2 regions of the Streptomyces sp. NPDC002884 genome follow, and region 1 is predicted to be linked to the other one. Evidence: riboswitches for the same ligand, from Rfam matches in the RefSeq annotation. Region 1 holds a riboswitch; the other holds the start of a gene.
What was found. Region 1 has a riboswitch for ZMP and ZTP ahead of ABT070_RS29570 (bifunctional 5,10-methylenetetrahydrofolate dehydrogenase/5,10-methenyltetrahydrofolate cyclohydrolase). Riboswitches for the same ligand answer to the same signal wherever they lie in the genome.

Region 1 (4,756 bases):
CCGGGCGGGGCTGCTTCCGCAGCGGCCAGCAACTCGCCCAGTTCCAGATCTCCACCCTCCACGACAACCTCCTATCGGTTGCCGCAACTTCTTCCCCGAGTCTCCGCAACATCACCTGATGTGCCCATCTTGGCTGGTCAGGACAGCGGGTCGGGTCGGGGTGAGCAGGTCCTGGGTCCGTCGGGCGGCGCCTTTCCGGCCGCGCGGCTCACGGAACGGCGGAGCCGCCGGCGGCCAACTCGCCTGGGCGGCCGGGCAGGAGCGGCCCCCGCAGCGGGATCAGCTCAGCGAGGCGAGCGTGAAGTGCCGCAGCTCCAGCGGTGCGACGAGGTACTCGTCCTCGCCCGGCAGAACCACGGGCTGGTCACGCCAGTGCTCGCCGGCGTAACCGACCAGGTCCTGCTCGCTGCGCCAGCGACTCACGTACAGCAGCGAATCGGGCGGCGCGAGCAGGACCTCGTGGCCGACGAGCCCTGGGTGGCGGCCGGGAAACTCGCGCACCGCGGAGACGATCATGTCGCGGAATTCCTCGAACCGTTCAGGACGTACGCGTGCCTCACTCACCCTGATGATCACGGTCGTCAGCGTGTCACGCGAGCAGACGCGGCGCCACCTTCCCGCCGACTGCTCCGGCGCCCTCCCCTCGCCGGGATCGGGCCGTTGCCCGCGGACCGGACGCCGGTACGAGACGGCCGTCGTCAGGCCGCCGGGACCTGTCCGACCTCCGTCGAGGCCTCGGCCCCCGACGAAGTGATCACCTCGGATCCTCCGCTCCCGCGGTCCGTGAAGCCGCTGAGGAGGGCGAGTCCGAGGCCGCCGGCGGCGAGGGTCGCGCCGACCAGGGCGGGCGAAGCCCAGCCCCAGCCCGCCGAGATGGCCAGGCCGCCGAGCCAGGCGCCGCCCGCGTTGGCCAGGTTGAAGGCGGAGTGGTTGGAGGCCGCCGCCATCGTCGGGGCGTTCTTCGCCTTGGCCATGAGCAGCATCTGCACGGGTGTGGTGACCAGGGCGCCCATCGCGCCCATGAACGCGAGTGTCACCAGGGCGGGAACGGTGCTGTGGACCGTGAAGTAGAACGTCACCAGCGCCGCGCCGAGCAGGGCGAGCCCTCCGTACAGCGTCGGGCGCAGGGCACGGTCGGTCAGCGGGCCCGCGATCAGCGTGCCCACCGTCATTCCGACGCCGTAGAGCGCGAGGACCCAGGTGGTGGAGGAGTCGGAGAAGCCGGTCAGATGCGTCAGGATCGGCACCAGGTAGCTGTAGACGGCGAAGAAGCCGCCGAATCCCACGACGGCGATGGCCAGGCCGAGCGCGACCTGCCTGTTCGCCATCGCCCGCAGCTCGTGCCGGATGCCGGCCTGGTCGCTGCGCGGGTGATGGGGGACGAAGGCGGCCAGCGCGGCGAGGGCGACGAGACCGATGACGGCGACCGCGCAGTAGGCGTACCGCCAGCCCAGTTGCTGCCCGAGGGCCGTGCCGGCCGGGACGCCGACGATGTTGGCGATGGTGAGTCCGAGGAACATCCTCGACACGGCCCGCCCGGCTCGTTCGGGGGCGACCAGCCGGGAGGCGACGACGGCGCCCACGCCGAACAGCGCTCCGTGGGGCAGGCCCGCGAGGAATCGTGCGGCGAACAGCAGACCGAAGCTGGGCGCGAGGGCGGACGCGACGTTGCCGACCACGAACAGCCCGGACAGCAGGAGCAGGAGTCGCTTGTGGGCGATGCGCGCGCCCATGCCCGTCAGCAGGGGGGCGCCGACGACGACGCCGAGCGCGTAGGCGGAGACGATGTTGCCGGCGTGCGGCACGGACACGCCGACCCCGTCGGCGATCTGGGGCAGCAGCCCCATCGTGGCGAACTCGGTCGTACCGATACCGAACGCGACGAGTGCAAGGGCCAGCAGGGCCAGTGGCATGGAGCGGGAGTACCTTTCGCGGGCGGCGGTCCGGATGCGGCGGAGCAGGCGGGACCACGGGTGTCCTGCTCCTGTGGCCAGTCGCGCCGGCCACCGTTGCCCGGTGCGCCCCCCAGGACAGGGGAGGCCCACAAGCAATGCAGCCGCGGCACGGGCTCACGCATTCCACGATCGGGCGACAGGAATTATGGCCTCCGTCACACTCCGCCGGGCGGACTCCCCCGACCTCGGCTCCGTGCGAGGTGCTTCGTGCTCCGTGCGAGGTGCTTCGTGCCCCGTGGCCGTGCGAGGTGCTTCGTGCGAGGTGCTCCGGGCTCCGGGCCGGCAGCCGGCCCGGGGCGCTCCGTCGGTGAGGTTGCCCGGCCGGCCAGGGGGACGGGGCAGCGGGTGGCCGGCCGGGGTGTGCGCTCGGGGAAGCGGTCAGTGGTGCTGGAATCCGAGCTGGTTCGCGGCGGCGTCCACGGTCTGGGCGAGCAGGACCGCGATGGTCATCGGCCCGACGCCGCCGGGCACCGGGGTGATCAGACGGGCCCGGGTGAGGGCGGTGTCGAAGTCCACGTCGCCCACGTTGCCCGGGTTGTACCCGGCGTCGATGACCACCGCGCCGGGCTTGACGTCCTCGCCCCGGATCAGCCGGGGCCGCCCCACGGCCGCCACCACGACATCCGCTTCCCGCACGATCGCCGGGAGGTCCGCCGTGCGGGAGTGGCAGTAGGTCACCGTCGCGTCCTGGGCGAGCAGCAGCATCCCCACCGGTCTGCCGAGAATCGCGCTGCGGCCCACCACGACGGCGTGCTTGCCGGTGAGGTCGACGTCGTAGGCCTCCAGCAGTCGCATGATCCCGCCCGGGGTGCAGGACACGAAGCCGGGCAGCGCGAAGCTCATCGCGGCGAAGGAATGCGTCGTGACCCCGTCGACGTCCTTCTGCGGGGCGATGGCCTCGAACGCCGCTCGCTCGTCGATGTGCGGGCCGCAGGGATGCTGGAGCAGGATGCCGTGCACGTCCGGATCCTCGGACAGGCCGGCGAGGGTGTCGATCAGCTCGGCCGTCGTGGTGGTGGCGGGCAGCGCGATGTGCCGGGACCGGATGCCTGCCTTCGCGCACCGCGCCCGCTTCATACGGACGTACGTGACCGAAGCGGGATCCTCTCCGACCAGCACCGTCGCCAGACAGGGACTGGTCCCCGTGCGCCGTGAGATCTCCGCAGCCTTGGCGGCAGCCTCTTCGACGATGCGTCCGGCAGGGCCGGTGCCGTCCATGAGCTGGGCCGTCCGAGTCAGGGACATGGTTGCCCTCCGGGGTGTGGTTGACCACTCGCCCAGGCGCACGGCAACAACGACGTCTCGTCAGACCGCTCCCCGGTGGTGCTCCACCTCAGCGCCAGTCACGGCCCACTCGCACTGTAGTGGACGGCGTACGGGCACGCGCCGGCCGCGAGGACGAAGGGCTGTGGCCAGTCACACGGCACGCTCCATGCAGATCAGTTGGGCCCGTGTCTCCCACGACTCGACGACGGTGAAGCCGAAGCGCTCGTACAGGGCGACGGCGCTCGTCCGCCACCTCCACACCGACAGCCGCACCGTCTTGACGCCGTTCTCCGCGGAATGCGCCAGCGCGGCACCGACCAGGCCCGACGCGACACCCCGGCCCCGGAATGACGGGTCCGTCCAGAGTCTTTTGATCTCCGAGCGCCCGTCGACGGGGGCCGTCACCACGAGGCAGCCCACGGCCGTGTCACCGCTCAGGGCCATCAGCACGACATCGTCCGCGAACGCGGCCCACGGGTCCGCGATCTCTGCCCGGTAGCGCTCCGGAAGCCCGTCCACATCCGCCACGCCGACGCCCTTCTCGGCCTCCGTCCGCAGGTGGTAGGCCGCCAGCAACTCGGCCAGCCGGTCCGCCGAAGGTCCCTGACCCGACCGGCGGACGATGACGACCTCGCGTCGATCGGTCATCGCGCCGGCGTCACACGGCCCGTACCGGACCCCGGCCGGTCCTCGAAGCCCCAGCTGTGGATCCGCCTCGGGTGGACGCGGATCACCTCCTCGCTGAAGTGCGGCCCCAGCTCATGGGGACCGGTGTGGAGTTCGGCCTCGCCACGGATGTCCACACCGCGCACCTTCCAGGGCTGCAGGCTCACGATGTCGTCCACGACGAGCGCGACCTTCGGGTTCTTGCGAAGATTGCGCCACTTCTTCGTCTGTCCCATCGCGTACCCGCCGATCAGGATCGTGCCGTCCTCCTGCAGGAAGAACGCCACGGGATTGGCCTGCGGCTGCCCCGACGGGTCGACCGTCGCCAGGCGCCCCAGTCGCTGTGCCACCAGGTACGCACGCTCGGTCGCGCTGAATTCGGTCATGGCAGCAGCCAAGCACGTCCCCTGCCACGCGCGCATCGGATCAGGGACCTAGGTCCGGGGGCTGAGCCCGGGTCCGGCGAGGCGCCCGACCCGCACGATCCTGACGTCCTGACGGGCTCCTGGGCCGGCCCCTTCCGCCGCGCCGGCCGCGCCGGCCGCGCCGGCCGGCAGCGGGCAGACGGACGCGGTGGGCGGGAGACACGTCGCGCGGAGACCCGCGGGAGTGGGGTCGGCTCGTAATCTGGTCGGGTCTCATCGCCTGTGGGAGGGGAGTGTGCTCGTGCCGCCGTACGGGGCAGGGACTTCCGGCCTGGCCGCATGATGCCGTCGGCCGTGACCGCCCTCGGCCGCCGGGGACACCTGGTGTCCGGCGGCCTGCGCCGGGTGAGCGCGCAGGAGGTACGCGGCGGCGCCCGGATGGTCGTGTGCGCCACGCTGTCGTGGTACTTGTCGGTCGAGGCGGGCATCAGCAGTGCCCCCGTC
Region 2 (4,756 bases), on a different contig from region 1:
ACAGCAGGATGTCCGCGACCTGGAGGATCGGGTACGTGAACAGGCCCACGGAGGCGCGGTCGGCGCCCTGCCTGGCGGACTTGTCCTTGAACTGGGTCATCCGGCTCGCCTCGCCGAACCCGGTGAGACAGTTCATCACCCAGGCGAGCTGGGCGTGCTCGGGGACGTGGCTCTGGACGAACAGCGTGCAGCGGTCCGGGTCGAGACCGGCCGCGAGGAGCTGGGCGGCGGCCAGCCGCGTGTTCGCGCTGAGCTCCTTCGGGTCCTGCGGGACCGTGATCGCGTGCAGGTCGACGACCATGTAGAACGCGTCGTGGGTCTCCTGGAGGGCCACCCACTGGCGGACGGCGCCGAGGTAGTTGCCGAGGTGGAACGAGCCTGCGGTGGGCTGGATTCCGGAGAGCACGCGGGGTCGGTCTGAGGCCATGCTCATCATTGTCTCAGAGCGCGGAGACCGCCCGGAACGGGTCCCGGGCGGCCACGGGGCCGCCCGGGGTGCCGCCGGGGTCAGCCGAGGTCGATCTCCGGGTACAGCGGGAAGCCCGCGACCAGGTCGGTCGCCCGCCGGGAGATCTCGTCCGCGACCTTCGCGTCCAGGACGTGGGCGGCCTTCGAGGGGGCGCCCGACTTCGTCGTGCCCGGCTCCGTCGTGGTGAGGACCCGGTCCATCAGGGCGGCCACCTCGTCCATCTCGGCCGTCCCGAGACCCCTCGTCGTCAGCGCCGGCGTGCCGACGCGGATGCCGGAGGTGTACCAGGCGCCGTTCGGGTCGGCGGGGATCGCGTTGCGGTTGGTGACGATGCCCGAGTCGAGCAGCGCCGCCTCGGCCTGGCGGCCGGTGAGGCCGTAGGAGGAGGCGACGTCGATCAGGTTCAGGTGGTTGTCCGTGCCGCCGGTGACCAGGGTCGCGCCGCGCCGCGTCAGGCCCTCGGCGAGGGCGCGGGAGTTGTCGACGATGCGCTGGGCGTAGTCCTGGAAGGACGGCAGGCGGGCCTCCGCCAGGGCGACCGCCTTGGCGGCCATGACGTGCGGCAGCGGGCCGCCGAGGACCATCGGGCAGCCGCGGTCGACCTGGTCCTTGAGGGAGTCGTCGCACAGGACCATGCCGCCGCGCGGGCCGCGCAGGGACTTGTGGGTGGTGGTCGTCACGATCTGGGCGTGCGGGACCGGGTCGAAGTCGCCGGTCAGGACCTTGCCCGCGACCAGGCCGGCGAAGTGGGCCATGTCGACCATGAGGGTCGCGCCGACCTCGTCGGCGATCTCGCGCATGATCCGGAAGTTCACCAGCCGGGGGTACGCGGAGTAGCCCGCGACGATGATCAGCGGCTTGAAGTCGCGGGCCGAGGCACGCAGCGCCTCGTAGTCGATCAGGCCGGTGGCCGGGTCCGTGCCGTACGAACGCTGGTCGAACATCTTTCCGGAGATGTTCGGGCGGAAACCGTGGGTGAGGTGGCCGCCCGCGTCCAGGGACATGCCGAGCATGCGCTGGTTGCCGAAGGCCTGGCGCAGCTCGGCCCAGTCGGCCTCGGAGAGGTCGTTGACCTGGCGGACGCCGGTCTTCTGCAGGAAGGGGGCCTCCACACGGTCGGCGAGGACGGACCAGAAGGCGACGAGGTTGGCGTCGATGCCGGAGTGCGGCTGGACGTAGGCGTGACGGGCGCCGAAGAGCTCGCGGGCGTGCTCGGCGGCCAGCGCCTCGACGGTGTCGACGTTGCGGCAGCCGGCGTAGAAGCGGCGGCCGATGGTGCCCTCGGCGTACTTGTCGCTGAACCAGTTGCCCATCGCGAGGAGGGTGGCCGGGGAGGCGTAGTTCTCCGAGGCGATCAGCTTGAGCATCTCGCGCTGGTCGTGGACCTCCTGGCCGATGGCGTCGGCGACGCGCGGCTCGACGGCGCGGATCACGTCGAGTGCGGCACGGAAGGCGGTGGACTCGGTGGAGAGGGACTGCTGCTCGGACATGTCGTCGGCCTCCGGGGGCGTGGCGTGCGGTCACGGTTCTCGGTCTGGCCCAGGCGCACGGCACTCTTCGCTCACAGGCCGCTCCCCGATGGTCCGTCCCATCCCAGCGCGCCAGTCACGGCCCGCTCGCCAGCCTACCGGTCACGCCCGAATCCCAAGGTCCGGCGTCCACCATGCGAGCGACGTCGGACCCGCGCAGGAGCCCGCCTCCAGTGGATCCGGAGCGACCCCGGATGTGGATCCGGAGCGACCCCGGATCCGGCGGCCGGAGGAGCCGGGAGGCCGGGGGCGAGGGGCCGGGGGCCGTGGGCCGGGAAGCCGGGGGCGAGGGGGCCGCCGGGGGCGAGGGGCCGGGGGCCGTGGGGAGCTAGGGGCCGCCGGGAGGCCGGGAGGCCGGGAGGCCGGGAGGCCGGGAGGCCGGGAGGCCGGGAGGCCGGGAGGCCGGGAGGCCGGGAGGCCGGGAGGCCGGGAGGGTTAGAGGATCACGTGGGGTAGGAAGCGGGCGTACTCGTCCGTGACCGGGCCGCTGGACTCGCGGATGCCGAGACCGGCCGACTCGTCCTCCACCATCCACGCGCCGAGCACGACGTGGTTGCCGTCGAACGCGGGGAGGGGCGCCAACTCCTGGTAGCAGCGCGCCTCGTCGGAGTGCGGGGCGGGATCGCCGCCCGGTTCGTGCAGGGTGACGCCGGCGCCCTCGCGGCCCAGCAGCGGCTTGGCCGCGTAGCCGGTGGTGGTCGCCAGTTCGCGGGGGCCGTCGAGGTAGGCGGCGAGGAGGTTGGGGTGCCCCGGGTACAGCTCCCACAGGACGGCCAGCAGCGCCTTGTTGCTGAGGAGCATCTTCCAGGCGGGTTCGATCCACATCGTCGTGCCGGTGCCGCCGCCGTTGTCGAGGGTGTCGAGGACATGGCCGGCGAAGCGGTCGGTGGTCAGCCACTCCCAGGGATAGAGCTTGAAGCAGCTGCGGATGAAGCGGAGTCGGCGGTCGACGAAGCGGCCGGACAGCGAGTCCCAGCCGATCTCCTCCATGGAGATCCAGTCGGTGTCCAGGCCCGCCTGCTCGGCGGTCTCCTTGAGGTAGGCGACCGTCATGAGGTCCTCGCCCAGCTCGTCCTGCGAGGAGTGCGCGAAGTGGAGCGGGCTGCCGGGCGGCAGCAGGGGAGCCTGCTTCTTCCAGGCCGCGATCAGCCGTTCGTGGAGGGAGTTCCACTGGTCGGCGCCGGGGAATCGTTCCTCCATCCAGAACCACTGGGGGGAGGCCGCCTCCACGAGGGAGGTGGGGGTGTCGGCGTTGTACTCCAGGAGTTTCGCCGGGCCGGTGCCGTCGTAGCGGAGGTCGAAACGGCCGTAGAGGGACGGGAGTTCGGCGCGCCGGTGCCAGGCCTCGGCGACCGCAGCCGCGATCCGCGGGTCGGTGATGCCGAGGTCGGCGAGGCGGTCGGACTCGACGAGGTGGGCGGCGGCCGCCAGGCACATGGTGTGCAGTTCCTCGACGGTCTCCTCCAGCGCCTCGACCTCGTCGAGGGTGAAGACGTAGTACGCGCTCTCGTCCCAGTAGGGGCGCAGGCCCCCGTCGGGGTGGCGGGTGAGGGGGTAGACGAGGCCCTGGTCCTCGACGGTCCGCTGCCAGTCGGGGCGGGGTTCGATGCTGTGACGTCGCACGGTGCCGGTGTCCTGTTCAGCCGCTCGGGCGCTCAGCCGCCGGAGCTGCCCTTGCCGACGCCGCTGCCGCTGTCACCGTCACCGCCGAAGCCGTTCCGGTCGACCCCGCTGCCACCGCTGCTACTGCTGCCACCGCTGCTGCTGGTGCTGCTGGTGCTGCCGCTGCTGCCGGTGCCGCTCGAGCCGGTCGAGCCGGTCCCCTTGCCCGGCTCGGTGAAGGAGCCGCCGTCGACCCAGGAGCCCTTCTTGTCGCCGCCGTAGTACCAGGCGTCACCGGAGACCTTGCCGGCCGTACCGGTCTTGCCGGTCTTGGCGGAACCGGTGGACTTGCAGTTCTTGTCGGCGACGACCTTGTAGCCCTTGGTGAGGTTGTAGCTGTCGCGGTCGACGCAGCGCTTGTCGGGGTCGGAGGAGCAGGCGGACAGGGCCGCCGCGAGCACTCCCATGCCGCCGAGTACGACCGTGCCCGAGCGAAGTCTGCGACGCGCGTCCGCCATGTTCCGTCTCCCCGTTGCCGCATCGCCCCTACGACGATTTCCGGCCGTCAGCCTAGACACCGTGCCGAGAGCGGCCGAAGGCGGCCCGCTCACCAGCCGTTCCCCTACAGTCCTTTCGTGCTCTTCGGAATGGTGTGCGCCCTCGGCGCGGCGGTCTGCTTCGGTGCGGCCACGGTGTTGCAGGCGATGGCGGCGCGGGCGGCCGCCGGCGGGAGCGGAGGGGACGCGGCGCTGCTGCTGAGGGCGGTGCGGCAGTGGCGGTATCTGGCGGGACTCGGACTGGACGGGCTGGGGTTCGTGTTCCAGATCGTCGCGCTGCGCTCGGTGCCGATCTACGCCGTGGGGGCGGCCCTCGCCTCCAGCCTGGCGGTGACGGCGGTGGTCGCGGCACGGCTGCTGAAGGTACGGCTGAGCCGGACCGAGTGGGCCGCGGTGGGGGTGGTGTGCGCGGGACTGGCGATGCTGGGACTGGCGGCGGGTACCGAGGGCGAGGAGAGCGGGCCACCGGCGTTGCCGTGGGTGATGCTCGGCGCGGCGGGCGGGGTGCTGCTGCTGGGGCTGGCCGGGAGGCGGCTGCCCGGGCGCGGACGGGCGCTGGTGCTGGGCCTCGGGGCCGGTTTCGGGTTCGGCGTGGTCGA

Region 2: linked by a shared signal. The riboswitch ahead of ABT070_RS11580 (glycine hydroxymethyltransferase) and the one ahead of ABT070_RS29570 (bifunctional 5,10-methylenetetrahydrofolate dehydrogenase/5,10-methenyltetrahydrofolate cyclohydrolase) in region 1 are both predicted to bind ZMP and ZTP.

Annotation. Positions count from the first base shown of each region.
Region 1 is NZ_JBEOVB010000018.1:49,968-54,723, forward strand. Features, by position in the region: gene ABT070_RS29555 (PP2C family protein-serine/threonine phosphatase) at 1-62, opposite strand, end outside; gene ABT070_RS29560 (antibiotic biosynthesis monooxygenase family protein) at 280-576, opposite strand; gene ABT070_RS29565 (MFS transporter) at 699-1,913, opposite strand; gene ABT070_RS29570 (bifunctional 5,10-methylenetetrahydrofolate dehydrogenase/5,10-methenyltetrahydrofolate cyclohydrolase) at 2,334-3,200, opposite strand; ZMP/ZTP riboswitch at 3,224-3,312, opposite strand; gene ABT070_RS29575 (GNAT family N-acetyltransferase) at 3,372-3,869, opposite strand; gene ABT070_RS29580 (PPOX class F420-dependent oxidoreductase) at 3,866-4,273, opposite strand; gene ABT070_RS29585 (aromatic acid exporter family protein) at 4,607-4,756, shown strand, end outside.
Region 2 is NZ_JBEOVB010000004.1:328,385-333,140, reverse strand. Features, by position in the region: gene trpS (tryptophan--tRNA ligase) at 1-427, opposite strand, end outside; gene ABT070_RS11580 (glycine hydroxymethyltransferase) at 508-1,959, opposite strand; ZMP/ZTP riboswitch at 2,000-2,088, opposite strand; gene ABT070_RS11575 (glutathionylspermidine synthase family protein) at 2,434-3,621, opposite strand; gene ABT070_RS11570 (hypothetical protein) at 3,654-4,118, opposite strand; gene ABT070_RS11565 (DMT family protein) at 4,248-4,756, shown strand, end outside.